3 regions of the Pseudoalteromonas sp. CNAT2-18.1 genome follow, and region 2 is predicted to be linked to each of the others. Evidence: predicted binding sites of a transcription regulator. Region 2 holds the regulator's gene; each other region holds the start of a gene.
The links. Region 2 encodes FliA, which starts transcription of late flagellar genes. Its sites were predicted from a motif close to CTAAAGNTNNNNNNNNNNNNGCCGATA; they were not measured.

Region 1 (10,468 bases), on a different contig from region 2:
TCTCACTGTGGTAGGTGCCACGTTGATGATTTTGGCAAGCCTAGGTAAATTGACAGCAGAAACACCGAAAGAAAAGGTCAACCTCTAATGGAACTCTTATATGCAAGCTGTGTAGGTCTATTAGTGGCCTGCGGAGTGTATCTTATTTTACGAGCGCGCACTTTCCCAGTGGTGCTCGGGCTTACCATGCTCTCTTACGCGGTGAACCTATTTTTGTTCTCCTCAGGGCGTTTACAAATCAATAAGGCGCCGGTGTTGGGTCAGTCTGCAGGGTATGCCGATCCGCTTCCCCAAGCGTTAGTATTGACCGCCATAGTGATTGGTTTTGCGATGACCGCGTTTGTGGTGATCTTGGCTATTCGTGGCCGCGCGGATTTAGGTAATGACCACGTGGATGGTCAACCACGCTCGAAAAAGGGGTCATAGTTGATGCAGCATTTGATCACTTTACCTATCCTACTGCCTTTACTTGCGGGGATCATTTTACTGCTCCCGCCTTGTGGTAAAAACCTCATTATTCGCCGCTGGACAGCGATGTTTATGGCACTGCTTACGTTAATAGCGAGCACGGTGTTATTGCAGCAACTGCTGCAAGGCGGACCGATTGTGTATGCTATTGGTACTTGGCAGCCACCCTTTGGTATCGTTTTATACGCCGATCCGTTGGCGGTGCTACTGACTATTCTAACAAGCTTCCTAACCTTGGTTACCACCATTTACGCCAGTCGCGGTGATGACAAAAAAGGCAGCTTCTATCATCCCCTTACACACTTCTTGCTTATGGGTGTGAATGGTGCCTTCTTAACCGGGGATTTATTTAACCTGTTCGTCTTTTTTGAAGTGCTACTGATTGCTTCCTATGCATTGCTAATGCATAAAACGGATAAACAGACCACCAAAGCCGCGCTTCACTACGTGGTGCTTAACTTAGTGGGCTCGAGTATCTTCCTCATTGCCTTAGGGATTCTTTATGGGGTACTCGGTACGCTGAATATGGCGGACTTAGCCACTAAAGTAGCTCAGCTACAGGGCGATGATATTTACTTGGCTAAAATAGGTGGTTTGTTGCTGCTTATCGTCTTCGCTTTAAAGGCCGCCTTATTGCCATTACATTTGTGGTTAGCGGCAACTTATAGCCGTGCAATGCCTGCGGTAGCAGCGCAATTTGCGGTTATGACCAAGGTTGGTATTTACGCCATGATGCGCGTGTTTACTATGATCTTCGGTGATAATGCCGGCGAGCTCAGCGGTATGGCCACCACTTGGTTATGGCCTCTGGCACTGGTCACCTTAGTGGTTGGGGCTGTTGGTGTTTTAGCTTCGGAAGATTTACGTCGGCTAACGGCAAATTTAGTCATTGTTTCGGTGGGCACCTTAGTGGCTATGGTGGCTCTGAATAATGAGCAGGCCACGGCTGTGGCAATCTATTACTTACTGCACTCAACAGTAGGCTGTGCGGCAATGTTCTTAGTCGCGGACTTGATTGGCTTACAGCGTGGTAAAGTGCAAGATAGGCTGGTGAATAGCCGCAGTGTTGCCGAGCCTAAGCTACTCGGTATCTGCTTTGTGCTGTGCGCCATTGCCTTGGCCGGTTTGCCACCACTTTCTGGCTTTATCGCTAAATTATGGTTACTGGATGCGGCTTGGGAAAGCAACGTTGCCTGGGTGTTCTGGCCCATATACCTGATTGTCAGTTTGGCAACCCTTGTGGCTTTGTCGCGAGCTGGAACGAGCCTATTTTGGCATGACAACCCACAGCAAGATGAACAATTTGAAGATGCCGTATACGCTGGCAAACGCCGAAGCTTCGCGGTGCTATTGATGCTTGCAGTGCCAGTATTAATGACAGTGTTCGCTGCACCACTGACCGAAGTGAGCCAGCATGCAGCAGCGACACTGCATAATACTCAAGTCGCGGTTGATACTGTTTTTGCGTTGGCTAAGGGGCAATAAATGCGTTTACAAGCAAAATATAAGTGGTTACCCACCCCGTTTCGCACCATATTATTGTTTGCGGTTTGGCTGTTGCTTAACAACAGCGTATCGCCGGGCCATTTAATTTTAGGGGCGGTACTGGCTATTGTTATTCCGCTGTCTATAGCGCCATTTCGCAAGCCTCAGCCGTTAATATTGCGCCCCGGCTTGGCATTTAAACAGCTGCTTATCGTGCTGTGGGACATTATCACTGCGAATGTTGAAGTAGCGATAAAAATACTGGGGCCAAGCAAACGTTTGCGTCCTGGGTTTATTAAAGTACCGTTAGATTTGAAACATGATTTACCTATCACCATGCTTGCGAGCACTGTGTCGTTAACTCCCGGCACGGTCAGCGCTGAGGTGTATCCGATTCCAGAGTCTCTGCCACAAGGACAAGAGCCTGAACAACGCTTCTTGCTGATCCATGTGCTTGATATGGGAGACGAACAGGAGCTGATTAACTCCATTAAAAGCCGTTACGAAGCGCCGTTGAAGGAGATTTTTCAATGTTAGAACATGTTTTACTTATCGTATTTGCGATGATTGGCGTGTCACTGGTGCTCAATTTGTGGCGCTTAATTGTCGGCCCTTCTATCCCTGATCGTATCTTGGCACTCGATACCATGTACATTAATACCATCGCGTTGATTATTTTGTATGGTATCGGTATGCAAACACAGATTTACTTTGAAGCTGCGCTGCTTATTGCCATGCTTGGTTTTGTCAGCACTGTCGCAGTATGTAAATATTTACTACGTGGCGATATCATTGAGTAGGAGAGGGTATGTTTGAGTGGATAATTGCCGCGTTCTTACTTGCAGGCGGCGCGTTTATTTTAATTGGTTCTATTGGTCTGGTAAAAATGCCGGATTTCTTTATGCGTTTACATGGCCCAACGAAGGCCACCACCTTAGGGATGGCATCGCTACTTATTGCCGCCAATGTTTACTTTAGTGTTACCAACGGTGAAGTAAACATCAAAGAGATTCTTATTTCTATATTTTTGCTGATCACCGCTCCCATCACAGGTTATATGCTTATCAAATCGGCTATTCACCACGATTTAAAAGCGCGAGAAGATACCAAAGGGTTGGATAAAATAGAAGACGACTAAGTAACAATATTCGAAATGAAAACGGGGCGAAAAACGCCCCGTTGTTATATCTACCGCTTAGAATATCCGTTAGAAAGTGGTGACCACTTTAACAGCATCTGTGACGCTGCCAGCATCAACAAAGCCGATGGTATCGGGGTTTGAGCTGACTAACTGAATCACTTCAGCATCGTTATCCACCTCTTTAGGCGGTGTGCCCTTTCCTGTAAACACGAGTTTTGACCAGTAAGCCTTGAGTTGTCCTGAGGACTTATTCAGTGCTTTTTGGTTAAATTCATCGGCAGTGGCTCCGCTGGCTTGGCTAATGGGAATTGCTTTATTGCCATTGGAGAACGATTTCTCTTTGCCAATAAAGATGCGCTCCACCGTGTCTTTATTGATATCACTGCCATTACTGGGGTGAACGATAACGGCCACATCAGCCAGAGCGACTGATGAGCTCAATAGCGTGAACAAAAATGCGATCTTATACATAATTGTGCTCCTCATTTAGAATACCGCGTCAACACCGATGGTGATCGACTCACTGTCACCCGCAACTGCTAAGTCAAAAGAATCATCTTCAACTTTATCGAATTGCACTTTAAATGCAGCGGACGGGTGGAAGTCCCACCTTACACCCACCGATGTGGTGTTGTGCTGCTCGGTATCGCCATCGCCTTCTTGATCAAACTCGGAGTAACTCACATAGGGTGTGATGCCATCAAAGCGATAGCCCGCGCTGACCATGTAGGTATCGAGGTTGCCATCGAGATCGAGGCGGTTAAGCTCTGTTAATACAAAGGCGTCGCCAAAGTCGAGGTTCAAGGCGAGACCATAGAACTTACCGTCGCGTTCGGTATCCCCATCTTCCCAAACAACGATATTGCCACTGCGATAACGCTCATTGGTATAGCGCATGTGTGTAGCCCGTATTTCAAACCAGTCGTTACTCGCTTGAATTACACCGCCAATGATATCTTTCCATATTTCTCTGGTTGGCTCTTGGAAAAAAAACTCGCTGAGTAGCTTGTTACTTTCGTCGTCTTCACGGCCGCCATAAATATTACCGCTGATGGACCAGTCGCCAACATAGCCGTTGTATAGCAAGTTAAGGCCGTTGTAATTGAATATTTGCCAGGTGTAATTATCGGCAGGAGGCCGCATCCATACATAGGCATAGCCAACATCATAGAAATCCGAGTAGTAGAATAGCGGTAGGCGCTTCTTACCCCCTTGCAAAGTCCAATTCTCATTGAGCTCATAGGATAAGTAGGCCCACTCGAACTCAGCATCAAAATCATTAGCACCGCGAGCCACTATTTGCCCTGTTGCGCTAAGACCATCCATCAAGTCGGCACTCACTTGAAGGCCGAATAGCGACTCGGGTTCGAAAGATATTTCATCGGTGTAAGCACTAACAATGGGGTAGTCGGCTAAAAAAGTCGGCTCTACACCATATTGTGGAACACCATCACCACTGAGTACTTTACCAGCATTTATGCTGACAAAGCCCGATACGTTGACATCCGCAAAACTTTGCGAGCTGAACGACAACGCCACTGCAATTAACGATAGTTTGAGTTTCATACCTGTTTCCTAAGTTGTGTGCTTAGTGCTCCTTGAGTATAGACAAATATAAGGTTTGTAAATTTTTTGTTGTATATTCAGCAGGCAACCACGGCCATGACGTTTTTTGCATGAACCAATAAAAATGAGAGAAAAAGCAAAAAAAGTTAGAATTTTCTTAAATTTGGTTAACACTTAGAGGTAGCTGGCCGATACCTAATAAGCATTACTTTCTGAGGTGTACACTATGAATACGGGTTTCTCGTTCGCAAACCTAAGCATTACTAAAAAAATCCACGCGATTACTTGCGTTGCGGTGGTGGCTTTTGTGGTGATTGTGTTAGTCAACTATTCTGCCATGAGCTCAAATCAGCAGTCACTCAATGAGCTTGAGACTTCCACCTACAACTTGCTCAACATCACCGCAGAAAACGCCACTGCGCTGAACAGCGTTGATGAGCTTTATACCCAGGCAGTTACTTTTGGTGATGCAGAGTTGCTGGATAAAGCCGAAGAAGTCTATCAAACCATCACGGATAATTTAGAAAAGCTAAATAACATCCAAAGCGGTTTTATGCCTGCGAACACCTCTAAGCGGCTACAAGATTATAAAAACATTGCCGCTAGCATCGCCAAGGGGATGATCGATGGCACGGCGGACTTTAGTAAAATTCAACAAAACGCAAAGCAGAAAACCGATATTTTCAATTCCCTAACGACTGACTTTAACAACGCCGAAGAGCGTGCCAATGCGCGCTTTTTACAGCTGATAAACGAAACTGAAAGCCGCTCAGGCACAGCAATGACAACCATGTTAATTGTCGCCGTGGTTTCTGTGATTTTTGTGGTGCTACTTGCGGTGGTGATCGCCCGAGGTATAGGTAACTCGGCAAAAGATGCCGCGCAAAATTTGCATTTGTTGGCACAGGGGCAGGGGTCGTTGTCGACCACGCTCAATGTGCGTTCTCATGATGAAATTGGCCAAGTCTCCATCAACTTCAATGAATTTATTGCTCTGCTAAAAAAAGCGGTGGTTGAAGTGATGAATGTGGTTGAACCGCTGATGGAGAATTCCACACGCTTGGTGCAAGGCATGGAAAAAGCAGAGTCTGCGACCAACCAGCAAACCAGTGATGCAGAAATTGTCCGCCAGTCGATGGAAGAGATGCGCCAGAGTGTGGGCGATATTTCTCATTCTGCTTCGCAAGCATCCGACGCAGCGCAACTTGCCGAGCAAGAGGTGGCACAAAGCAAAGACCAAATCCGCGTATCCGTGAGTGAATCACAAACCTTGAGTGAGGAAATCAATCGCGCCGCAGGCACTATTAATAAGTTGGCGGATGATACCCAGAATGTGACCCAGATTCTCAATGTGATTACCTCAATTGCAGAGCAAACTAACTTATTGGCATTGAATGCAGCAATCGAGGCCGCCCGTGCTGGCGAGCAAGGTCGAGGCTTTGCGGTGGTCGCCGATGAGGTTCGAGAGCTAGCCTCACGCACCGCCAAATCCACCAATGAAATTCGCGAATTGCTTACTGTGTTAACTGAAGCAGCCAATGATGCTGTTAAAGCAATGACCTCAGCGCGAGATATGGCCAGTAACAATGCTCAAGCCGCCGAGCAAACAGGGCAATCGATTGAGCAAATCTCCGAACAGATTTTATCTATTAACACCATGAACGGGCAAATTGCCGCCGCCACCGAGGAACAAACCTCAGTGGCCACTATGGTCGTTGATAATGTCACCTCAATGCACCGCTCTTTTGAAGATACGATGCAAGCGCTCAGTGAAGTGCGCGATGTCGCTAAAAACCTACACTATCTATCTGACAACCTATTGGACGCCACTGCCAAATTTAAAGTGGAATAAGTGAATAAAGGGTGAGTAAGGGCGCTACTAAATGGCGCCCTTTTTTAGGTCTTTACTGAGGTGTCGTCCCGCATTTCTAGTCTCACAGCGAAAAGAAACACTCAAAACGGGTGAACTTTCCAGCATTGAGTAATCCATGAGGATAGTCAATAAATGGTTAAAATATCCAATTAGCGATCATTTAGACTAATCCAGCTGAGAGCAGAGTTTTTAACCATCTGAAATTAAATCACTTTTATTTGGCACCAAGTTTGCTCTGTAAAGATTGATTCAATTCCATTAAGGATAAAAAGTGAAAAACGTTGGATATCTTGTAGTTTTACTCATTTTTGCGTCAGGTTGTGCAACAAACAGCAGAAATCTAAGCCATGCTCTTGGCGAAGAAAGCGAGCACTCGCGTGACCTTATCACTGTTGAAGAGATCGTTTTTGCCAGCGAAGGGGTGCCACTATCAGGGAGCATATTTATTCCTAAAAACCCACAAGCAGCGGTCGTTCTAGTACACGGCTCAGACCCTGTTCCACGTATGTCAAAGCTAGCTGAGTCATTGGCCAAGCATAACTTGTTGGTTTTGACCTATGACAAGCGTGGGGTGGGTGAGTCTGGTGGGGTTTACGTGGGGCCTCAAGTTGGAACTAATAATATCAGTGTTGATAATTTAACGTTGCTTGCCAAAGATGCCAGTGCTGCGGTAGATGTGGTTCGTGAATATGACAATAGTTTATCCATTGGCCTGCTAGGTGCCAGCCAAGCTGGCTGGATTATTCCAATTGCCGCACTCAATAATCAATCGGTAGAGTTTATGGTTCTCTTTAGTAGCCCAACTATCACGACTTTGGAGCAACTGAGGTTCCAGTTCTACACAAATGGAAGAGAAGATTTTTGGCAAACACAGAGCTATAAAGAGGCCCGTGAACATACCCTAAACGACCCTGATAAATATGAGTTCAATGCAACGGATCCGAAAGTTTATCTAGACTCTCTATCAATACCAGGGCTTTGGCTCTTTGGGGAGCAGGATATACAGGTCCCAGTCAAAATGTGTGTGGAGCAATTGAATGAACTAAAAGCTCAAGGCAAGCCTTTTGACTATGTCTTATTTCCATCGCTTGGGCACAATACGAACAAAGCAGAGCCTCTCGCTATTGCAATACATTGGATAGAGCAAAAATATGCCTCCAATTAACCCGCTATTTGAGTTTCGGCGAAGTTGGAAAAACCCAAAGCTCATGGCTAATTAACGGCTCAAATGCGACAGCAAGTTGCAGCGCGGCGCAGAGCATTACTAATCTCTAATGGCGCTTGGCCGACTTTTGGGGCCCACGAAATGAATGGTCGCTTTTGACAGCAGCCAAAAGTCATTGAACTTAACATTGACCGAGCGAAAAGCAGATATTCACTTGCTAGCGAGTCTTGGAGTGCCTTTTAAATGCTGGTAAGGGCATTTCCTCAGTTAAAAGAACCCTCCCAAAACTTGTTATCGACTCCTACTGTGTCGCAGTCAATAACGCATTGCATTCCTTTTGCTCTGCGACACTATTTACTTTACTGTGTGATTTACGATAATTTTTTTTTATACTCGCGTGTCTAAAGGCGCTTGGTCTTTTACCTTGCAAGGTCTCGCTAATAAGTTGTTATGCTTAGTTATCAGGTAGGAGCAGTTGAATGAGCACGTTACCTAGTGCATATGAGAGAAAGTCAACAATATCAAGATATTGGCACAATAAAGCATGTGACCTTTGGGCTTCAGCTAAAATCCTTTGGGATGCAATGGAAAACAACAGCCAAGCGAGAATAACGAGTCATTCAACATATTTGATGTTAATGGGTATGTCTTTCGAAGTTCTCTTTAAGGCTCACTGTGTCGCACAAGGTATTGAAAATTATCGTTTGAAGAACTCACATGATCTAGCGGAAATTGCGAAAATAGCAGGATTTAGTTTAAGTAAAGAAGACAATAAAATCTTAACGGTTCTTAGTGCGTTTGTTGTGTGGGATGGTAGGTATCCTATCCCTAAAAAGTCATCTCAGTTTGATCAACATGGTAAAAACATCGAATCAACTGCATATGACCGAGAGAAGTTAGGGAGTTTAGATATTCTAAAACCTAACGACACATTTGAGTTTGATAACTTACACATATTATGGCGTCGCTACTCAGACCGCTATATGTCGAAGTACAACTAAGCATAACAAAGCATTTAAGAGTGATTCGCAACGCTTGGCAGTTTCGCTTCGCTCAAGTATAGCCAAGCGTCGCTCACACCTTAATGCGGCGTTATACACCAAAGGAAAATCTATGACATCGGAAGCTATTTTTGTAACAATCTTTGCATCACTTCTTTCAGGCTTATTCGGCGTACTTATTTCTTTTAAGTTCTATGAGCGTCTTGAGAAAAGAAAACTTCGAATTGAGACTGCAAAGAAGCTAATTGGAGGAAGGTTTAATCTTGCCTCTAATGAGTTCAACATTGCTATGAATGAAATATTTGTTGTCTATGCTGATTGCCCTGAGGTGATGACAGCAATGACGAACTTTTGGGAAATTCTCCAAGTTCCACGTGGCCAACGCTCTGATAAAGTTGTTGATGATAAGCTACTTACTCTTTTGAAAACGGTATGCAAAAATTCTGGCATTACTCATTCGAAAGATATCAATGATGACTTCTTCTTAAGAACTTTTAACGGTAACGGCAATCCTGTATCTGCCAAGCAAGGCGTATAACAAAAAATTAAGTCGCTCGCGGGCTCGCTGGGAAAAACATGGCGGCAGTGTCACTTCGTTTCGATTATAGCCGCCATGTTTGTGCCTTTTATTTGGATGTTACTTTAACAGGGATATTTGAATTAAAATGAAGTTTTTAATTTCTGCACTTGCTATTTTTTTGCTCATTGGTTGCACGACAGGCAGGTTGGAATATGTCACCCCGGAAGGCGAAACGAAGTACGGGTGTGAAACTGAATACACGTGGCAACCCAGTGTAGACAAATACGCAGTAGAGTACATTCTAAGTTACTGTGCCAAACAGGCTGTTCAACTTGGAAATACAGTCGTCAATACGAATCTGCTAAATCTAAACCTATCTATTCCCGCACCACCGACAGGTCAAAACTGGAGTTTTGACCTAGCGAAGTCAATGTACAAAAAAGGGCAGCTCACCGATAAACAATACGGTTACCTAATTGCTTATATGGATTTGGGGCATGACAAAGGTTGATGTTGCGGCAAGTTCAAATAATAAAGAGTTTATCCCACTCACTTCGGTCGCAGGTGCAGTAATGCAACCGTGCTTCGCGATGATGCCACTAGTTCAATATCCGCTAGCTTTGTGATTTAGGAGCAGGGTGGCCGTGAGAATATTCCTAATTTTGATAATTTCTTTGTTGAGTTCAGCTTCTATAGCCAATGATGCTGAGTTTTCATCGTTTAGAATAGGAACAGACTCTTACGATACTCGTAGTGGAGTCTTTAAACGTTTATTGTGTTTGGAAGGCCAAGACAGTATAGAAGTTGTTTTATCGCTTACTACAAGTGAAAAATTGCAACTTTTTCGTTTAGCTCAACAGGATATTTTTGAGGGCAATGCAGGTTTGGGTGAACTAGAAAGTGTATGTGTTAGCAGTTATCCATACGAAGTTATATATGGTGACAGCACGGGGGAAATTAAAACGACTTGTTATTCGCCTTTACAAGATGATGAAGCTTATTTATTAAAGTTTGTTTACTCTATTGATACTGTTAAAAATTTGCCAAAATCACATTGCAGGCATTATTAGTGCTTGCACGTGGGAAGCAATTCACCGGAAATAAAAAGTAGTGGGATGAGCTCACCCTACATAGTTTTATTCTATTGCTTATGCCTTAGCACTTGCCATAGACACTTAAAACACTGCCAGATTGGACTAGGTTCCACTTATCCAATCTGGCAGGCTCGGTTTAGGTTTATTTAATTTAG
Region 2 (10,468 bases):
CACTGTCTTGTTGCGGGGTCTCTTGCAGAGGCAAGGCAAACTTTGAAATTGCGATGACCACTTTACGATTTTGCGCCCGCCCTTGGGCAGTATCATTGTCAGCAAAAGGGGTGTACTGCCCATACCCTTCCAACGCCATTCGCGCAGGGTTTATGCCCAGGGTTTGCAACTCTTTGACTACCGCCGCTGCACGTGCCGCTGATAACTGCCAATTGGAGCGAAACATTTCGTTATTGATACTGCGGTCATCGGTATAGCCACGCACACGCAAGTAATTGCGCATTGGCGAAATAATCTCAGCAATACGAGCCACCACTTGTTCGGCGCGATTCGTCACTGTGGCGCTGGCGCTTGGAAAAAGCAGCCCCGAACTCATCTCAATAGTAAGCCAATTCTCATTCAGTTGGAGCTGTGCATCACCTTGGCGAATTTCATTAAGCAAAGTGCCAGTTAACTTATCTAACAAAGTTTCTAAAGGCTCTCCGAGCTCTTTTTGCTCGATAAGACTCACGTCTGCTTGCTCTGGAATCAACTTTGAGCCACGAATAGGCTCTTTGACAATACTCTCACCTTCTAACACATTGTCATTGACGGGCAGTGGTTGTTGCAACACACCGTCCCCTGTGGATTGCTGCTGCTCAGTTAATATGGGTTGAGTCACTTGGGTAGCACGGTCAAAAAATTGCTCCAACGTCTGCGAGAAAATAGCAAACTCTTCGTCTTTTTTATTGATAGCAATCGCGTACATGACCACGAACAAGGCGAACATAATGGTCATATAATCAGCGTAAGAAACAAGCCAACGGTGGGTGTGTTGCGACTCCTTTACATGACCTCGGCGGTGACGAATACGCATCATATTAGTACCCTGCACTAACATGGCGCTCAGCGCAGTAAGCCTCGAGTTTCAACTCTATATTTGCGGGCGTCTCTCCCTGCTGCATTGCCATGATGCCCTCAGCGATGAGCTCATGATAGAGCATTTTTTCTTCAATCACTTGCTTTAGCTTGTTGGCAACGGGCAGGAATAACAAGTTGGCAAAGCCCACGCCATAAATCGTGGCCAAAAATGCGGTGGCGACCCCAGCACCCAATTTATCGGGCTCACTAATGTATGCCATCGCCTGAATGAGCCCGAGCACAGCCCCTAAAATACCAATGGTCGGCGCATATCCTCCCATGGCCTCGTAAACACGAGCTGCATCTAGCAACCGCTCGCGCTCTAACATAAGCTCGATTTCTAGGGTGTCACGCAAGCGCTGCTCATGAGAGCCATCAATCAGCAAGCTTAAGCCTTTAGCGGCATAAGGGTCTTCACTTACGAGTGCTTGTTCCTCAAGAGCCAGGTACCCTTTTTGACGTGCGGTACTGGCCCACGATTTAATTTGCTCAATCCCAGCTTGGGTATCATAAAACGGGGGAACAAATACCCACTTAAAGACTCCCAAGGCCTTTTTGAAGGTCGCTAGTTGCGATTGCAACATCACGGCACCTAAAGTGCCGCCAAGGACAATGATCAGTGCCGGTCCATCAATTAGCCCTGAAACCATACCGCCCTCGAGGCTATAGCCTAAGGTAATGGCGATAATGGCAACAGCAAGGCCAATTATGGAAAGTTTATCCACAGCCGACTTCCTTGAGTAAATGCGCGGCAACATCGTCAAGAGCCACTTGGTGGTCATGCAAACCGGCACTGGCTATCGCTTGCGGCATGCCATACACAACACAAGACTGCTCGTCCTGCGCCCAAACCCGTGAGCCTGATTGTTTAAGCATCCGCGCACCTTCGCGACCATCAGCACCCATCCCGGTCAGCACAATGGCTAATACATCACCGCCGAATGCTTTTGCGCTACTGGCAAAAGTAACATCAACACTGGGTTTATAAGTAATCCTTGGGTTGTCGTCTTGAAATACCTTCAGAGTTTGCTGTTGAGCGCGGCCATCAAACATCATTTGCTGACCACCTGGTGCAAGATACGCCGTTCCAGGTTGCAAACGGTCTCCCTGTTGCGCTTCTTTTACCTTGATTTTGCAAAGGTTATTCAAGCGCTGCGCAAACGCAGGAGTGAATGCGGCCGGCATATGCTGAATAAGCAAAATAGGATGAGGAAAATTGGCTGGCAGCTTAGTCAGAATCGTTTGCAGTGCCACAGGCCCCCCGGTCGAGGTGCCAATAGCCACCAACTTGTACTTTTTGCCGCTGGGCTTGAATTGGCTAGCGCTTTGAGGCCGAGTCGAAGCTCCTTGGTTAAAGCTTCTATCAGGTTGCGCTGAACTGCGTGCGGTGACACTGGGGCGCGCCGGTGACGGTGCTGTTGTTGAGGTCGTTGGGCGATTAAAACGCGAAAGACGACGACGTCCTAGCTCGCGCACCTTTTGTCGAAGTATCTCAATCGCATCTTGGTTGTTGCGCGCGATGTCTTCAAACTTTTTCGGTAAGAAATCCAATGCCCCGGCATCAAGTGCATCCAGTGTGGCACTGGCTCCTTCACGCGTCAGTGAGGAAAACATAAGAATAGGTGTTGGCGATTTCGCCATGATTTGTTTCACCGCAGAAATACCATCTAACACTGGCATTTCCACATCCATGGTGATCACATCTGGGCGTAACTTAACTGCTTTTTCCACCGCATCGGCGCCATTGACAGCTGCGTCAATGACTTCGATATTGGCATCACCTTCAAGAATTTCAGTAACCCGGCGACGAAAAAAGCTTGAGTCGTCAACTATTAGAACTTTGACAGCCATTTAATACTCGATTTTAGTTAACGCTGGAACGCCCAGCGTAATGTTTTAGCATGCTTGGCACGTCTAGAATTAAGGCTATGCCACCGTCTGAGGTAATTGTCGCCCCGGCCATACCTGGTGTGCCTTGCAGCAGCGCATCCAGAGGCTTTATGACTACTTCCTCTTGACCAATCAGCGAATCCACCACAAAGCCAACCTTTTTAGTACCAATTTGAACGATAACGACATGGCCTTCGGCTTTACGTTGGGTGCGGTCCGCACCTTTGACTAACCAATGCTCTAAATAAAATAGTGGTACGGCTTTTTCACGCACAATAATGGTGAGCTGGCCATCGACAATGTTAGTTTTGGTCAAATCAAGGTGGAAAATCTCACTAACAGCCGCCAATGGCAGAGCAAAAGTTTGTTCACCCACAATCACCATCAGCGTTGGCAAAATAGCAAGCGTCAGCGGTACTTTGATATCTAGACGGGTACCAACACCGAGCTGTGAGTCGATATTAATGGTGCCGTTAAGCTGGCTGATCTTGGTTTTCACCACGTCCATACCCACACCACGCCCAGAAATATCAGAAATTTCCTCTTTGGTGGAGAATCCAGGTGCAAAGATAAGGTTATAGGCTTCCGTGTCACTCAAACGAGCGGCTTGGTCGTGATCAATAACCCCTTTGCTAATAGCAATTTTTTTCAGTTTTTCGGCATCCATCCCAGCGCCATCATCGTGGATGCTCAGGAGAATGTGGTCGCCTTCTTGAGAAGCCGATAAGCGCACCGTACCGGTGCGAGGTTTACCTGCTGCTTCTCGAACATCAGGCATCTCAATACCGTGGTCCACTGAGTTACGTACTAAGTGCACGAGTGGGTCAGCTAGGGCTTCGACAAGGTTTTTATCTAAATCAGTCTCTTCCCCTTCAAGGACCAAGGAAATATCTTTTTGTAAGCTGCGGGCAAGGTCTCGTACCACACGTGGGAAGCGGCCAAATACTTTCTTAATTGGCTGCATCCGAGTTGCCATCACCGCACCTTGTAGGTCGGCGGTGACCACGTCAAGATTTGAGATAGCCTTACCCATAGCTTCACTGTTGTTATTATTCGCTAAGGTAATAAGACGATTACGTACCAATACCAACTCACCCACCATATTCATGATCTGGTCTAGTCGTTTGGTATCGACGCGCACTGTCGTTTCTGCTTGTGGCGGTGGCGCGGCTTTAGGTGCCGGTTTTTTGGCATCACCACTGCTAGGCGGGGTGCTCCCCTTCGCCGTACTCGGCGCTGGTTTTGCGGCCGCTGGCGCTTGACTAGGCGCTGGCGTTGCCGGCGGTGTGTCTTTAGCTTTACTTTGGCTTACTGGCGCCGCAGGCTTTTCAACCGGCGCTGGCGAAGCTTCTGCCGAGCTTGCTTTAGGCGCATTGCCTTTGCCGTGCAGCTCATCAAGCAGCGCATCAAATTCATCTTCGGTAATGTCTTCATCATCACCACTGGCCGACTCTGATTGGCCCGATGTAGTCGGTGCACTCTGCTGCGCAGCTCCCTGCTCTTCGGCGCTCGGCGTGGAGCCATTATCGCTAATGGCACCAAAGCTGCCTGCTCCATGTAATTCGTCTAGTAACGAGTCGAACTCATCATCGGTAATATCTTCATCATTACCGGATGTCCCAGCATCCGCTGACCCTTCACCCACAGACGGGCCTTTGCCTTGGCCGTGCAATTCATCGAGCAAACTTTCGAATTCATCTTCGGTGATTTCGTCAATCGCTTCGCCTTCGTCACTGCCAGCACTTGGCGCATCGAACAAAATATCATCGCCAAAATCATCGGCCCCTGATGCGACATTTTCAGGCACAGGTTCGGGTTCAACAACAGGTTCACTCGGAGTTGCGGCAGGTTCAGGCACAGCAATAGGTGCCTCATCTTCGGATTCAGGTTCGCTCAGTTTATGCAATACAGCAAGTAACTCAGGGTCTGCAGGTTGCGGCTGCTCTCGTGCTTGAATAAGCGCAAACATGTCGTTAATTGTATCGAGCGCTTGCAGGATCACGTCCATCAGTTCAGAAGTAACCTGGCGCTTACCTTGGCGCAGAATATCAAACACATTCTCAGCACCATGACAGGCATCTACCAGCTCATTCATGCCAAGGAACCCAGCTCCCCCTTTAACAGTGTGGAAGCCCCGGAAGATAGCGTTGAGCAAGTCTTTATCATCAGGGTTATTTTCAAGCTCTACTAACTGCTCAGAGAGCTGCTCCAATATCTCACCTGCTTCGACTAAAAAGTCCTGTAAAATATCTTCATCTACTTCAAAGCTCATGCAGCCGCTCTCCTCTTTAGAAGCCTAAACTAGACAACAAGTCGTCTACTTCATCTTGGCCTGAGACCACGTCATCACGTGATTCTGTGTCTATAATTGGCCCTTCTGGACCTTCTGCGTTCACAGCTGGTTTTGCTTTTTGTTGTTCAACCACCAGTTCTTCACCTTCGTTGCCCGCAAACACAGTTAATAAATTAATAAGGCTGTCTTCTACCTCGCGCACCAGCTCGATTACGCGGCGAATTACCTGCCCTGTTAAATCTTGGTAGTCTTGCGCCATCAGCACATTGTTAAGAAGGTCGTGCAGCTCCACTGTACTGCCTTGAGAGCGGTTCATAAAACTATCGAGCTGATGACACAACTGCTTGAACTCACCTAATTCGAGATCGCGACGCATCAATTTATCCCAAATGGGTTTAATTTGATGTAGTTCAGTGGATAGCTGCTCAGCGATGGGCAAACTGGCTTCCACGGCATCCATGGTTTTATTTGCCGCCTGCTCGGTCATTTCCATCACGTAATTAAGACGCTGCTTAGCATCGGGAATGGCTTCTTGCGTGAGGTCGTTCAAGCGCGTATCGAGTTGGAAATTCTTCAACGACTCGTGAAGTTGCCGCGTCAACTTGCCAACCTCAGCAAACAGTTCGGACTGTTCCTTGGAGGCTGCATCGAGGATCAGCTGATCGGCTTTCTCCTGCTCACCTTGCTCAAGAAACGATACAAGCTGTTTGGCTTGCTCTAGGGTAATGTGAGGTGCAGCGGGAGCTGACATAAACCTCTCCTTCTCGGTTAACCTAAGCGCTCAAATACTTTATCCAGCTTGGTTTTTAATGTAGCTGCGGTAAAGGGCTTAACGATGTAACCGTTCACGCCAGCTTGGGCAGCGGCAATGATTTGTTCCTTCTTCGCCTCTGCAGTTACCATCAGTACTGGAATGTGCTTTAAGCTGTCGTCGGCGCGAATTGCACGGAGCAAATCGATACCCTGCATACCTGGCATGTTCCAATCGGTAACCACAAAGTCAAACTCTTGGTTTTGCAACATGGGCAGCGCGGTACTACCATCGTCCGCTTCTTGCACGTTGGTAAAGCCTAAATCACGCAATAGGTTTTTAATGATTCTTCTCATAGTGGAAAAGTCATCGACCACGAGAATTTTCATGTTTTTATCCAAAGTATCCTCCAGTGAGGTATGAACCTTTATTCTTACTACTAATTGACCCAGTCATTGACTTTCGCTTTGAGCTTAATCATTGCCTGACCATGTATCTGACTCACACGGGACTCACTTACGTCCAGTATTTGCCCAATTTCTTTTAAATTCATTTCATCGTTATAGTACAACGATAATACCAATGCATCACGCTCGGGGAGAGAATTAATTGCCGCTACTAATGCTTGGTTAAAGCGTTCGTTGTGAACGCTGGTATAGGGCCGCCCCGTTTGAGATTGTTCACTGCTCGGGGTGAGTACATCTTCATCGACACCTAAGTCTTCGATACCGAGCACTTTAGAGCAATTAACATCGTTTAAAATATGATGGTATTCATCGAGCGAAATATCAAGTTTTTCAGCTACTTCAACATCCTTTGGTTCCCGACCTAGGGAGGTTTCCAATTCATGTACAGCGGTAGCTACAGCGCGGCTATTGCGATGTACCGATCGTGGAGCCCAATCTCCCCGTCGTACTTCATCAAGCATCGCACCACGAATACGAATACCAGCAAACGTCTCAAAGCTGGCGCCTTTACTGGCGTCAAAGGTTTTTGATGCCTCGATGAGGCCAATCATGCCGGACTGAATGAGATCATCGAGCTGCACACTCGCTGGCAGTCGCGCCAGCAAATGACATGCAACACGCTTGACCAGCGCGGCATGGCGCTCGACCAGAGTGTTTAATTGTAATTGATCTTGATATCCAGCCACTTTATTCATAAATCCGAACAACAGTTAATTATTGACCAGCTTTTCAATGAAGAACTCCAAATGCCCCGATGGTTGATTAGGGGTTGGCCATTTTAGTGCCTTGCCAGCGAGACTTTTCAGCGATACCGAAGCGGGTGAGTTAGGGAATAACTCCACGACGGCTTTCTGGCGACGCGTTGATTTACGCATGTTTTCATCATAGGGCACGGTGGCCACTAATTCGAGCGCCACATCTAAAAATCGGTCGGTTACTTTGGAGAGTTTGGCAAATAAGTCTTGCCCTTCACGCTGGCTGCGCACCATATTGGCAACGACTTTGAATTTGTATACGCCATGTTCACGACTAAGCACCTTGATCAGCGCGTAGGCATCGGTAATCGAGGTTGGCTCATCGCAGACCACCACCACAACATCTTGCGCAGCACGCGAGAAGCTCAGTACCATATCGGAGATACCGGCGGCGGTGTCGACAATGAGGACATCAAAGTCGTTATCGAGCTCGCTAAACGCACGGATTAAACCTGCATGCTCTGCGGCACTCAGTTCAACCATGCTCTGTGACCCCGATGTTGCCGGAGCAATACGAATGCCCGCAGGCCCAGTTACCAGTATATCGCGCAGTTCGCACTCACCACTTAGAACATGAGAAAGGTTCTTTTCAACACGCAGACCAAGCATAACGTCACAGTTTGCCAGCCCTAGGTCAGCATCTAACACTAAGACACGTTTGCCTTGCTGACCCATGGCAATAGCTAAATTCAAAGAGACATTGGTTTTACCGACGCCCCCTTTGCCACCGGTCACGGCGATTACTTTTACGCCTTGGCTATTGTTTTGATTCATTTTTCGAAGGCCACTTGCTTGATCGTGCACTGTGTTAATCATACATTCCTACTGCCTGAGACGCCACTGTTTGGCGCCCTGCTGGTGCCGCTGATTTTTGTGTTTTTTGGCGTTTGATAAACAATTGTTCAGCTTTTCTAACCATTTTTTCTGAGTTAGCAACGCGAATATCTTCTGGAACGCGTTGACCGTTAGTAAGATACCCTATTGGTAAGCGATTTTGAATCGCTACACTAATAATCTCGCCTAAACTTAGACTTTCATCAAGTTTGGTGAAAATACAACCACTTAAGTCAACTTTTTGGAAGTGCCTTACGGTTTCTTGAAGCACTTCATGTTGTGCTGTGGCACTGAGCACTAAATAGCTACGAATATCGACTCGCGTACTACGCATGAGCGTGTTTAATTGCTCACTTAAACGTAAATCGCGCTGGCTCATTCCCGCAGTGTCAATTAATACTAGACGTTTATTGCGTAATTGATAAAGCACATCGGCCAATTCATTGGCATCTTTTACTTGCTTCACAGGGCAACCAATGATGCGTCCATAAGTTGCTAGCTGCTCGTAAGCACCGATACGATATGTATCCGTGGTGATCAGCGCAACCTTGTCAGCCCCATATTTTTGCGCCCCTAATGCGGCCAGTTTTGCAACCGTCGTGGTTTTGCCTACGCCAGTAGGGCCGACCAACGCATATACGCCGCCATGACGTAAAATCTCATTATTGGTGGTGTGTAGCTGCTTTTGCACCATATCCAGGGCTGCACTCCACGCCTGCTTGCGCGATACGTCGTCTGGTACATAACGCACCAACTGCTCAGCCACTTCAGTGTCGATACCCATGCCCTGCAAGCGCTCGATAAAGCAGGCACGAGTTGGATCGCGGCGCGCTCGGTCCTGGTGTAATAAGCCGGATACTTGATGTTCAAGAAGCTGACGAATGGCATTCATCTCATCGCGCATGGCACTGATCTCTTCGCTGTCCATGGCCTCTTGCTGTACAGAATCATTGGGCTGGCGGTGTAGCTCATCAAAACCGTCACCGTCCAAATCATCACCCATGGACTGCGCTGCAGCGCGGGCTTGCGTTGGCTCTGCCAGCGTTGGCTGCGGAGCGTAGTTATTGGCCGGCGCAGCGCGACGCTGAGGCTGTTCAACGGGCTCTTCAGGCGCGCTCATATCAATACCTGATTGCGAAAACATGTCGGCGAGAGCAGCGTTCTTTGGTTTCGGACTCTGACGCTCTAACAACGCCTGTAATGAATCAGCCACACCATTGTGACTTTGCGGCTCAGGACGTTGCGTACGTGTTTGTGGGCGTACCATACGCTGCTCAGTGGCGCGGGGCTGCATTTGCTGCTGGGGAGCGCTTTTCGGTGCGGCTGCTGGGCGTTCATGGTCAATAGCAGCAACGATTTCAACGCCATCTGCAAGCTTTTTGTTCGACATGATCACCGCGTCAACACCCAGCTCATCTTTTACTTCTTTCAGTGCTGTACGCATATCTTTAGCAAAAAAGCGTTTGATTTTCATAATATTACCCTCTCACAACCGGCTTTCCGATCTATTGCTGTCCAACGGAGCTAACAATCTTAATTTGACGCTCATCGGGCACTTCTTGGTAAGACATCACCTTCAGCCCTGGGATGGTGTGCTTCACAAAGCGTGATAACACTGTACGAAGCATCCCGGAGGTCAATAAGATGGAAGGTTCACCCGACATTTCTTGGTTCTGGTGGGCTTCGCTTAAAGAGGCCTGTAGCCGCTCTGCCAAGCCTGGCTCAATGCCAGCACCCTCATCTCCTGCGTTCTGAAGCGACTGATGCAACATCTGTTCCAACTCAGGCGCCAATGTTATGACAGGAATTTCTGGCGTAGCGCCAACCGCATCTTGCACAATCAAACGACGCAATGAAATACGTACCGCTGCGGTTAATACATCTGGGTCTTGGCTGCGCGGACCATACTCTACGAGTGTTTGCACTATGCTGCGCATATCGCGAATAGCAACGCCTTCATTGAGGAGATTTTGTAGCACTTTCACTATGGTAGTCAGCGGTAACACATCTGGTACTAGACCTTCTACTAGACGCGGATGGCTTTTCGCTAGCATATCAAGCAGACTCTGTACTTCTTCGTGACCCAATAGCAGTGAGGCGTTATTAGTGAGTAACTGGCTAATGTGGGTCGCCACTACCGTAGCAGCATCAACGACGGTGTAACCTAAAGACTGTGCTTCATCTTTTTGCTCTGGTTTGATCCACACCGCATCCAAACCAAAAGCCGGATCTTTAGTCGCCACACCATTGATTGGGCCAAAGACTTGACCCGGGTTGATGGCCAGTTCATCACCATGACTGAGTTCACCATCACCGCTGGACACGCCCATTAGGGTAATACGATAGGCATTAGGGTCTAACTCTAAATTATCGCGAATATGAACGGGCGGCACTAAAAAGCCCAGTTCCTGTGAGAGCTTCTTACGGACCCCTTTAATGCGGCTTAACAACTCTCCACCTTGGGCCTGATCCACCAGCGGGATCAAGCGGTAGCCTACCTCCAAACCGATGACATCGACTTGCTGCACATCGTCCCAGCCCAATTCTTTTGGTTCGTCGTGGGTGGCAACATTGCTGC
Region 3 (10,468 bases), on a different contig from region 2:
CGAGCGCGAATTTGTGACTGTGGGCTATAAGCGGCCGTAGCCAAGTATGTTCCCTGACTGTCGTAAACGGTGACCGTGTCACCTAGGCCGAGGTTGCCTTTGGTTTTCTTAATTGCTTTTGAAAAGATCCACGGGTGTTTACGTTTCAGTGATTTTTCGCGTCCTGCTTGAAGATAAATCGCACCGGCCATTGAGCCTCCTAATAATTCCTAGAGTGAGTATGTTGAAGCTGCTGTGCACTGAGGCAGTTGAATACCCACCGCAAGGCATGTTGACACGCTAGGTCGTTGGTTTGAGAGGCGCTATTCTAGGCATCTTAAGGCGCTTTCTCAAATTAATTTTGCCAATAGCCGATGAGTGATTTATTGTCATCACATAAACTCTTAATAATGAATACTATGCAAGAAATCGAACAACAATGTCGCGATTTTATTCTCAGTTGCGGTAGCGCCGACTCAGCTCATGACATTACGCATATTGAACGCGTTGTGCAGGTGGCGAAAACTTTGTGTGAACAGGAGCATGCCAAGATTGAAGTGGTGCTGCCTGCGGCGTGGCTGCACGATTGTGTTGCGGTGGCGAAAAACCATCCGGACAGAGCGAAGGCATCGACCATGGCAGCCGACAAGGCGTTAAGCTTTTTGCACAGTATCCATTATGACAGTCGCTATTTCGATGCTATTCACCATGCTATTGTCGCCCATAGCTTTAGTGCCAATGTCACACCCACCACTTTAGAGGCGCAAATAGTACAAGATGCCGACCGTATGGATGCCCTTGGCGCAGTGGGAGTGAGTCGCTGCATGAAAGTAGGCGGGGCGATTTGTCGTGGCTTATATCACCCCCAGGATCCGTTTTGTAAGAACCGCCAAGCTGATGACAGTAAATACACCCTTGATCACTTTTTTGTGAAGTTATTGCACATAGGTCAGAGCATGAACACGGCCAGTGCTCGATATGAAGCACATAAGCGCACGCAGTACATGCACGATTTCTTACGCCAACTCGGCGAAGAGATAGGTATTGCCTATGAGTAACCCACCGTTATTGCGTGGCGTACACCATTGCCATATACAAGTGCATGATATTGAGGTTGCATTGGCGTTTTATCGTCAAGTAATGGGTTTTGATATCGTCCCCGAGCTGGCTTTTTGGTTTGAAGAGCAACACGATGGACCGCTTATGCTGCAAGATCAGGCAAAGTCGATTTGCTTGGCTTTATTCGTTGGTGATAAAAAAAGCAACGGCATCGCGTTTCGTTGCGATGCGTTAGCCTTTGTGCACTGGCAACAGCACCTGCACGATTGCGATATCAAGGTCACGCGAGCCGATCATCAGGTATCTTGGTCATTGTACTTTCGTGATCCCAGCGGCAATGTCCATGAAATTACCTGTTATGAATATGAGGCCGTTGCTGAGCTGCTCTAGCTTGGATACTGTGCTTTAACAGCAAGAATATCGTCCAAACAAGCCATAAAAATATCCACCAGTTCGGGGTCAAAGTGCTTGCCTTTCTCTTCTTGAAGTAACTGCACGGCTTTGTCGATTGGCCAAGGTTCTTTGTATGGCCGCTTCGAAGTTAGTGCATCGAATACATCGGCAATGGCACATATACGGCCCTCTATGGAGATCTCTTCGCCTTGTAAGCCATTTGGGTAGCCGTTGCCATCAAAGCGCTCATGGTGCTCAAGAGCAAGTCGATGGGCAAGTTGGATTAATGCAGAGCTTGAACCTGCCAAGATATCCGCACCAATGCTGGCATGAGTTTGCATTTGCCGGTATTCGTCTTGATCCAAGCGCCCGGGTTTAAGAAGGATATTATCGGGGATACCGATTTTGCCAATGTCATGCATTGGCGCCGCAAGCAGCAACGACTCGGCATGGGCCTCATTAAAGCCATAAGCGCGCGCGATGATGTGGCAATAACGACTCATACGAATTATGTGTTGTCCGGTTTCATTGTCTTTGTACTCGGCTGCATGACTCAGCCTTTGGATCAATTCAAGTTGCGCGGCTTTGAGTAAGTCAGCTTGCACTAAAGACAAATGATTTTTAACCCGCGCTTTGACGATTGCTGGGCTGATTGGCTTAGTAATGTAATCAACCGCGCCTTTGGCAAAGCCTTGCGTTTCATCTACTTCGTCTTGCATGGCGGTCACAAAAATAACCGGAATAGCCTGCGTACTTGGCCGTTGCTTTAACAGTTCACATACTTCAAAGCCAGACATATCTGGCATCATAACATCAAGTAAAATGAGCGCGGGTTGCTTGCTATGAGCTAATTCCAAAGCTTGAGGCCCTGATTTTGCAAATATAAGGCGATAGTCGTTTCCTAATACTTGATTTAAAACCTTAAGGTTCGTCGGCTCATCATCTACAGCTAGGAGAGTCGGCTTTTGTGTCTCAATCATGTTGCACACTCTGCAGTTGCTCAAGTAATTGCTCAATAGCGGCCTTAGCCGCCGCAAATTCGAATTCGTTAATGAGATTTGCGATATCCATTACTTGTTTATGCCATTGTTGTGGCGTTGCCGCAATAAGTTGTTCACTGTGTTCACTATCATATTCAAAGTTATCGCATAACTGCGCAACCTCCCGCAATAATTGCTTAAAGTCCTCATCGCTATGGTGATTACTCACGGCTTTGCTAGGCGTGTCAGTGTGGTTTTGCAGATATTGATAGAGCTCATCAATACAGCTGAATAAGGCAAACCGATGAGGGTCTTGAACCTGCTTTTGTCGTTCAATCGACTTTAATGTATCGGCTAATTTGGGCAGGGCTAGATTACCGGCTAATCCTTTTAATGTATGCACGTCAACAAGCTGTTCGGCGCTGAGCTGATTATACTTACTCAGTGTTCGCAGCTGCTCATTGCGCTGCCTATAGAAGTGCTTTAGTTCCTTGAGGTAATGCGCTTTTGAACCCCACAGCTCCGCTCCTTGGGCTTCATTGACCAGCTGTTGGCTGTCGTGGGCAGTGGCGTTAGTTTGTGCGAATACATGTGCAGCCAAATCGATATCGAGAACGCGGGCTATTTCCGTTAGTAAATCGCTCAGCACCACAGGTTTGCTGGCAAAGCCGTCCATTCCAGCGGCTTTAGCCGCTTCACGGTCACTGCCCATGACACTGGCCGTTAAAGCAATAACGGGCGTTGTAGCAACCTCGTTGTGCTGCTCATATTGACGCAATTGTCGGGTTGCTTGGAGACCATCACACTTGGGCATATGAATATCCATCAACACAATGTCATAATTATTACTTGTGGCCAGTTGCACTGCTTGCTCGCCGTCATCAGCTGCCTCTACTTGATGACCGAGTTTAGTTAGGCGTAGTTGCAGTAGCTCGCGGTTTTGCGGTACATCATCAGCCACCAGTATTCGCAATTTAGGCATTTCGCTAAGTGGGGTCAATGAGCTCTGCTCATTAACGTGCTCGCCCGCCACCTGTTTTAGGGGCAGGGTAAAGAAAAATGTACTGCCTTGGCCCAAGGTGCTGGTGACGCCTATATCCCCGCCCATAAGTTGTACGAGCTGGCGGCTAATGGTAGTGCCTAGACCGGTGCCGCCAAAACGCCGCGTGGTACTGTCGTCTGCTTGCTCGAAGGGGTTGAAAATAGCACTCACCCGCTCGGGGGCGATACCAATGCCAGTATCAACCACCTCAAAATAGACACCTTGATTATCGCCGCGAACATTGATGGTGACACTGCCTTGCTCGGTAAATTTTACTGCGTTGCCGATTAAGTTGACTAATACTTGACGTAAGCGCTGCGGATCGCCGCGATAGTGCTCACCGAGGTTACTATCCATATTCAGGGCGACCGAGAGCTGTTTATGTTCAGCGCTGTGATAGAAGCTGGAGACCACAGAGTCGACGAGAGCCAGCAAATTAAAGGGCACTGACTCAATACTCACTTTACCTTGCTCAAGCTTGGCCGAGTCTAAAATATCATTGAGTAAATGCAATAAAGAACGTGCAGATTGCAATACGTTGGTGAGTTGCTGACGCTGTTGTTTATTCAATGGGCTATCTAGCAGCACTTCAGAGAAGCCAATGATGGAGTTCATGGGCGTGCGTATTTCATGACTCATATTGGCTAAAAAGGCTTGCTTTGTCTCCGCCGCAGCTTCGGCTTTCTCTTTCGCTTTTACAAGCGCTTGCTCCATTTGTTGGCGCTCACTGATATCGACCAATACGCCTGCAATGAAAAGCTCTTCTCCTTCGGTATGCTCAAATGTTCCCTTATCAATCACCCATTTACGGCTGCCATCGCGACACTGTATTTGGTATTCAAAAGAGTAGTGTTTTTTTCCTTGTGCAAGTGCGCTGTATATTTGCTCGCGCACATAGTCGCTATGCTGCGCAGAGATAAGCATGTCAAAGTTAACACTGCCGTCGATAAACTGCTGGTCATCATAGCCGGTTAATTGTTTCACGATGGGGCTAATGTAGAGCATGCTCCAATGCTTATCTAAACGGCAGCGAAAAGCCACGCCGGGCATATTAGTTAACAAAGTGCGATAATGACGCTCTTGTTGGGCAAGCTGATTTTGCATCGCCTTTTGTGCGCTCAAGTCAGTAATAAAACCTACAAACATGCGCTTTTGTCCGGGAATAGCGACTTCACCAACCCCCAAACGAATGGGGATCAGCGCGCCATTTTTATGTTCGGCGTTGACCTCACGTCCGGAACCAATAATGTTTTTAATGCCGGTACTTTGGTAGGCACTTAAGTAATTATCATGTTGGTTAGCGATTTCTTGTGGCATCAGCATTTTTACGTTTTCGCCAATCACTTCATCGCGATGATACCCGAGTATACGTTCGGCTCCGGCGTTGAAGCTCAGTACTTGGCCTTTCGCGCTAATGGTAATAATGCCATCGACGGCGGTATTGAGGACCGCTTCAAGGCGTGATTGAGTGATAAGTTGTTGCTGAAGGGCCAAGCGATAGCGCATCACACTGTGCAATAAAGCAATGAGACCACTGAGCAAGAGGCTTACAATAGCGATACTCAGAGCGAGATCGGTTACATGGCTATTATCGGTGAGCTCACTGTACACCGGGGATTGGGCCACAAATCGTGCCGCTTGCATCCCGGTATAATGCATGCCAGAGACTGCGCAGCCCATAACAATGGCGCTGAGAATACGATAACCGGTTTGCCCTAAAGTGCTGCGCCCTGTGGGTTGTAAATATAAATGAGCGGCCAGGCCGAGCCATGCGAGAATAACCGCCACTAATACAGAGACAACAAACCAAAGTGGGTCATAGCCTAGCATCGGCCCTAGGCGCATCGCGGCCATGCCCGTGTAATGCATAATCCCTATGCCGGCGCCCAACAGCAGGGCACTGAGCGCAAGCTTGGCTCGAGATGGATTGTTCGTACTGAGTAAATGGAACCCTAAGGCAGTGGCTAAAAAGACAGGGATGAATGATACCACCGTCACTGTGAAATCATAGTCGACGCTGACGCATAGGCTAAATGCCAGCATTCCGATAAAGTGCATGCTCCACACGCCAGCGGCAAAAGCGGCGGCACTTGCTGGCAGTGCCATGCGATAAAATGGGGTGTGGCGTTGTTGTTGAGCAAATTCCCTTAATTGCAGCGCAAAGAAAGATGCAAAAATAGCAACAGTGACCGAAAGTAACACTAAGGCCCAATCATAGCTGCCATTAACCAGCAATTCGGGAGCAGGGTCGGTGATAAAAAATTGAGAAAGCATAAAGTACTTCGATACTCCAACAACGGATGCCAAGTGGCAATCACAGCCTAGCACAGTGAAAAACCACGTGTCGCGCACAAAATTGAAAGCGCCCTGTATCTTACAATGACACTGATTGTTCTATCAGCGCAGCGTCGGCTGAGTTTAGTTATTTATGAGTGCGCTGCAAGCTTACCCAAGGGCGTAATTACGGTATCATATTAGTAGCGGTGCAAAGGGTGTACTTAATGTTAGCACATTGTTTGGCAAACCCTTTTAGTTCAAGTAATTACAACAAAGGTTTAATATGAGTAGGCAATATGATGTGCACTACAGCCGTCGACGAACGCTCGCTTTGGTGGTCAAAAATCAGCAAGTGAGTGTGAAAGCGCCTTATGAGGCATGTCGTGATTTCATTGCAGACTTCGTTGAGAGCAAACAGGCGTGGATAAACAAACAATTACATAAGCAATCTGATATTGAAGCGGCAAGGTATAACCCTTGGCTACATCGTCGCATTATGTTTTTCGGTGAATTACGTGCAATAGAGGTAAGCGAGAGCCCACTTGAGCAGACAGATAACCAATCGATAAACATCGTAATCAGTAAGCGAGTGAAGCATCGCCAGCGCTATTTTAATCAACAGCTATTGGCACTGATGCACGATGAATTATCTGATCACTTATCGGCCCGCATAATGCGGTGGCAAAAGGTGATGAATATCGCCGCTAACGGCATTAGTGTTAAAGTGTACAAGCGTCGTTGGGGCAGTTGCGATTCGCGCGGTGAGTTATGTTTTAATACCTTGTTGGCAGGAGCTCCGCATTGGGTTATTGACTATGTCATTGTTCACGAGCTGGCGCACCGTGTACATATGGATCACAGCCATCAATTTTGGGCACTGGTTAATGGCTACTACGAGCATACCGACCAAGCGCGATTATGGCTTAAAGAGAATGCACATCTGTTGGATTTTGTACGATAGAAAAGTGGTGGAGGGAGCTGGATTCGAACCAGCGAAGGCAATGCCGTCAGATTTACAGTCTGATCCCTTTGGCCGCTCGGGAACCCCTCCAATAGAATGATGTGTGTTGTTAAGTGGTGGAGGGAGCTGGATTCGAACCAGCGAAGGCAATGCCGTCAGATTTACAGTCTGATCCCTTTGGCCGCTCGGGAACCCCTCCTAAACAACGGCGGCGATAATAGCAAACTCAGAGTCCAAGTAAAGAAAAAAACTAAAGAAAGCTGAAAAAAGGCCGATAACTGCTTAGAAGTAATTCAGGTTGAATAAAGTTTATGCAAGTTAAGCCCGTCATTCGTAACGAACTACAAATGGACTCGCAATTATGTCGCAGTGTCCATGAGGCCCGTCGTGGAGACTTTGCTTGGCTGTTAGCATCATTATCAGCAGATGCACTCGATTTTGCCCAGTTTCACCTTCCCAAATCGGAACTAGAATCTCACCAAGTGGATGAGCAGCAGTTGCGATTGCAGTTGGGCGCTGCGCCTTCTAAACCAACGGCATTACCGGATTACCACATAGATAGAGCTCAGCATGACAGGGCATTATTGGCGCAAAGCTCAATGACAACTCTGCGCTTAAAAGAGTGTCTAACCCCCGAGCCTTTGGCAGTGCGAGACGACAAAACTTATGTTCCACTACCTATAATTGATAATTGCGATCCGAGCGTACAGGCAAAACATCATCGCCAATATGAGCCACTGAACGAGCCGCAAATGGATAGTGCAGCCTTTTACGATCAACTTGTGGATATAAATAAGTCCTCGTCTTTAGCACACGCGTAGTGGCCTGCGTATAATAGCGTTTGGCCAGTCAGAGCGCGCTAATCAGGATGCAATAGCAGGTGCGAGCCAAGGGGTTCTTGTACTAATTAAGCGAATACCTAAAGCTGTCACCGGGCGGCGGCATCACATCAAGGCATACAGCACTTTTTGAATTTATTGCCACTTAAGCATGGGCAGGGATCGTTGCGTTTAAGCTTTACATCAGCGGCTTCAAACAACTGCCCGCTGTCGTATTTCCACTGGTGGTGCTGTTGAATGAACTGTGAGCGTTCATGAATACAGTGAAGGGTATCGGCAATGATGTAAAAAGCCTTAAATTCAACATAGGCCAAAGCATCGCCAGGCTCATAATCCATTATGTGTAAGCGTACAAAATGCGCAGCTTGGGCAAATTCAGCCACTTCCTCTCTGGGGTTTTGTTCTAGGGCTTTCTCTGAGCAGGTAAAACATAAGTAATCAATAGCTTGTTCACAAAATGCACTATAACGAGAGCGCATCAGGCTCTGGGCGTCGGGGGCATCAATAGCTCTACTTACAAACCGGCCGCAGCAATCAGCAAAAGGCTGCGGCAATCCACAATGGCACATCGCATTTTCTAACTACAAGGAATCACGCCACTATATTAGCAGACTTGTAACTGCGAGGGCACAGTTGTTTGTTCGCTGGCGTTATGCTCGGTAGTGAAACAGTAAAGCTGTGCTTTAGCTTGGTGGGTATTAAGTTGTAAGGCTTCGAGTTGTTGCTGTTTTAAAATATCCGTCCAGGTGATCACCGCCGCAAAACGGCCATTTTGCAGCGCACAATTAAGCATGTATTCCATATCAACAACATGTTTAGCCCGAATTACCAGCAATTTATTCGTGTCGATAGAGCACGCGTCCAATAGGTGGCGGCTAGGTACATTGTCAGGGGCGACTAATAGCGTCCAGCCATTATTTTGATTGTAACGATGAACGATTTTAAGCATCTCAAATGTTGCAGAGATCTCATCCTCAGTTTTTACGATATTAATCACATTAGGGTTATCTTGCTGATAGCTTTTAACATGACGAACACTTGCTGTATGTAACATAATTGCCTCGCTGTGGATTTTGTGAACCATATACAGTGTTTTATACAGTGTATGTATACAGTAGTTTATACAGTTATTCAGTGCAAGTTTTTTTTGTTTCTTTTTTAAACGTCTTGTTCGTTGCTTTAAACGCTTAGCGATACCGAAGAAGCTAAAGCTTTATTTCAGTGCCAACATTGCTGTGTAAACATGCGGTCATTTGTCCGCATTTATGCTAGTATCCGCCGCTTCTATTTTACGTATCACTGTTTACTCCTATGTTCGAAAGACTGTTCAAAATAAAATCGCATGGAAGCTCCGTTAAACGCGAGGTTATCGCAGGACTCACGACCTTTATCACCATGGTGTACATCGTGTTTGTCAACCCAGCAATGCTAGCAGAGGCGGGAATGGACCAAGGGGCAGCATTTGTAGCGACCTGTATTGCTGCTGCTATCGGTTGCTTCATTATGGGTTTTTGGGCGAATTATCCGTTGGCATTAGCGCCAGGCATGGGCTTGAATGCATTTTTTACCTACGGCGTAGTATTAGGCATGGGTTACACCTGGCAGGCGGCTTTAGCGGCGGTATTTATGTCGGGGTGTATCTTTTTAGCGTTGAGCCTATTTAAGGTCAGAGAGTGGATAATCAATGCCATTCCACTGGTACTTAAGCGCGCTATCGCCACGGGGATTGGCGCTTTTCTGGCGCTTATTGCACTGAAAAACGCGGGTATTGTTGTTGCCAGTCCAGCCACGCTCGTACAGATGGGTGATATTACCAGCAGTGGGCCTTTGCTCGCTATCCTGAGCTTTTTCGTAATAGCGGCGCTGTTGTATCGTGATATCAAAAGCGGCGTATTGATCAGTATCATGTTGGTAACAGGCATTGCGTTATCTCTGGGGCTGGTTGAATATCAAGGGGTGATCTCAGCGCCACCGTCCATCGCTCCTACCTTTATGCAATTAGATTTTGCCTCGGCGCTAGAGTTGTCCATGCTCAGTGTCATTTTCGCATTCTTGTTTGTGGATTTGTTCGACACCTCAGGCACCTTAGTGGCGGTAACGCAAAAAGCTGGCTTAGCCGATGAGCAAGGGCGTATGCCACGTTTGGGTCGAGCACTGAGTGCCGATAGTACGGCGACAATTGCAGGCTCTATGCTTGGCACCTCTACGACTACTTCCTACATCGAGTCGGTATCCGGTGTGTCAGTGGGTGGGCGTACAGGCTTAACAGCTGTGGTGGTGGGCTGTTGCTTCCTACTGATGATGTTTTTTGCTCCTTTGGCAGCCATGGTTCCAGCTTATGCAACAGCGGGTGCGATTTTGTATGTCTCGGTGCTCATGCTGCAAAACCTTAAGCTGGTTGATTGGGATGATATGACAGATGCGATTCCAGTTGCCGTGGTGCTGTTGATGACGCCGTTAACTTTTTCCATTGCCCACGGCATTGCCCTTGGCTTTATCGCCTATACGGCGGTGAAATTAGTGTGTAATAAGGGGGCGGAGATTAGCTTGAGTGTGTGGATTCTAACAGTACTATTTTTGCTTAAGTTCATGTTTTTATCTTAGTAAGCAAGGTCATATATAACAGCTAAAAAGGCACAGCTATGACGCTGTGCCTTTATTTTTTGTATGAGCCAACGAGCTTCAAAAAACCAGCCTCTATTGTCAATTGTCGCTCCTTGACGTCGCACTTCGTAGTTGTACTTCAGCACACTCAGATCATGGCTAGCCCTGCGTACCGGCGCAGCATTATGGAGAGTTTGGTTTGGGTGTTCGCACACACAGCTGGATGGTATGTATGGCTCAATGATTGAAGGTAGTGGGCAGATTTTACGTAAGGTATTTACCCTGCATGGCCCGGTACAGGCAGCAGATAGGCGATGTTTGATATCGGCCTATC

Region 1: a site for FliA is predicted at 4,828-4,854, ahead of MHM94_RS14520 (HAMP domain-containing methyl-accepting chemotaxis protein). Genes of this name have one in related genera too.
Region 3: a site for FliA is predicted at 6,942-6,968, ahead of MHM94_RS14015 (VC2046/SO_2500 family protein). Genes of this name have one in related genera too.

Annotation. Positions count from the first base shown of each region.
Region 1 covers NZ_JAKRFR010000006.1:176,139-186,606, reverse strand. Annotated here, with positions in the region: gene MHM94_RS14560 (monovalent cation/H+ antiporter subunit A) at 1-88, shown strand, start outside; gene MHM94_RS14555 (Na+/H+ antiporter subunit C) at 88-426, shown strand; gene MHM94_RS14550 (monovalent cation/H+ antiporter subunit D) at 427-1,953, shown strand; gene MHM94_RS14545 (Na+/H+ antiporter subunit E) at 1,954-2,490, shown strand; gene MHM94_RS14540 (K+/H+ antiporter subunit F) at 2,484-2,753, shown strand; gene MHM94_RS14535 (Na+/H+ antiporter subunit G) at 2,762-3,091, shown strand; gene MHM94_RS14530 (phosphate ABC transporter substrate-binding protein) at 3,161-3,565, opposite strand; gene MHM94_RS14525 (porin) at 3,581-4,660, opposite strand; gene MHM94_RS14520 (HAMP domain-containing methyl-accepting chemotaxis protein) at 4,887-6,512, shown strand; gene MHM94_RS14515 (alpha/beta hydrolase) at 6,805-7,698, shown strand; gene MHM94_RS14510 (hypothetical protein) at 8,178-8,699, shown strand; gene MHM94_RS14505 (DUF6680 family protein) at 8,812-9,237, shown strand; gene MHM94_RS14500 (hypothetical protein) at 9,365-9,730, shown strand; gene MHM94_RS14495 (hypothetical protein) at 9,864-10,289, shown strand; gene MHM94_RS14490 (substrate-binding domain-containing protein) at 10,465-10,468, opposite strand, start outside.
Region 2 covers NZ_JAKRFR010000004.1:241,582-252,049, reverse strand. Annotated here, with positions in the region: gene MHM94_RS10440 (OmpA family protein) at 1-859, opposite strand, end outside; gene MHM94_RS10435 (flagellar motor protein) at 861-1,625, opposite strand; gene MHM94_RS10430 (chemotaxis response regulator protein-glutamate methylesterase) at 1,618-2,751, opposite strand; gene MHM94_RS10425 (chemotaxis protein CheA) at 2,765-5,062, opposite strand; gene MHM94_RS10420 (protein phosphatase CheZ) at 5,079-5,834, opposite strand; gene cheY (chemotaxis response regulator CheY) at 5,852-6,235, opposite strand; gene MHM94_RS10410 (RNA polymerase sigma factor FliA) at 6,274-6,996, opposite strand; gene MHM94_RS10405 (MinD/ParA family protein) at 7,012-7,872, opposite strand; gene flhF (flagellar biosynthesis protein FlhF) at 7,865-9,364, opposite strand; gene flhA (flagellar biosynthesis protein FlhA) at 9,396-10,468, opposite strand, start outside.
Region 3 covers NZ_JAKRFR010000006.1:64,745-75,212, reverse strand. Annotated here, with positions in the region: gene MHM94_RS14055 (class I SAM-dependent methyltransferase) at 1-191, opposite strand, end outside; gene MHM94_RS14050 (HD domain-containing protein) at 354-1,037, shown strand; gene MHM94_RS14045 (VOC family protein) at 1,030-1,428, shown strand; gene MHM94_RS14040 (HD domain-containing phosphohydrolase) at 1,425-2,411, opposite strand; gene MHM94_RS14035 (MHYT domain-containing protein) at 2,404-5,727, opposite strand; gene MHM94_RS14030 (YgjP-like metallopeptidase domain-containing protein) at 6,014-6,691, shown strand; tRNA gene MHM94_RS14025 (tRNA-Tyr) at 6,697-6,781, opposite strand; tRNA gene MHM94_RS14020 (tRNA-Tyr) at 6,806-6,890, opposite strand; gene MHM94_RS14015 (VC2046/SO_2500 family protein) at 7,003-7,512, shown strand; gene MHM94_RS14010 (YchJ family metal-binding protein) at 7,641-8,009, opposite strand; gene MHM94_RS14005 (SulA-like leucine-rich domain-containing protein) at 8,135-8,584, opposite strand; gene MHM94_RS14000 (NCS2 family permease) at 8,842-10,134, shown strand.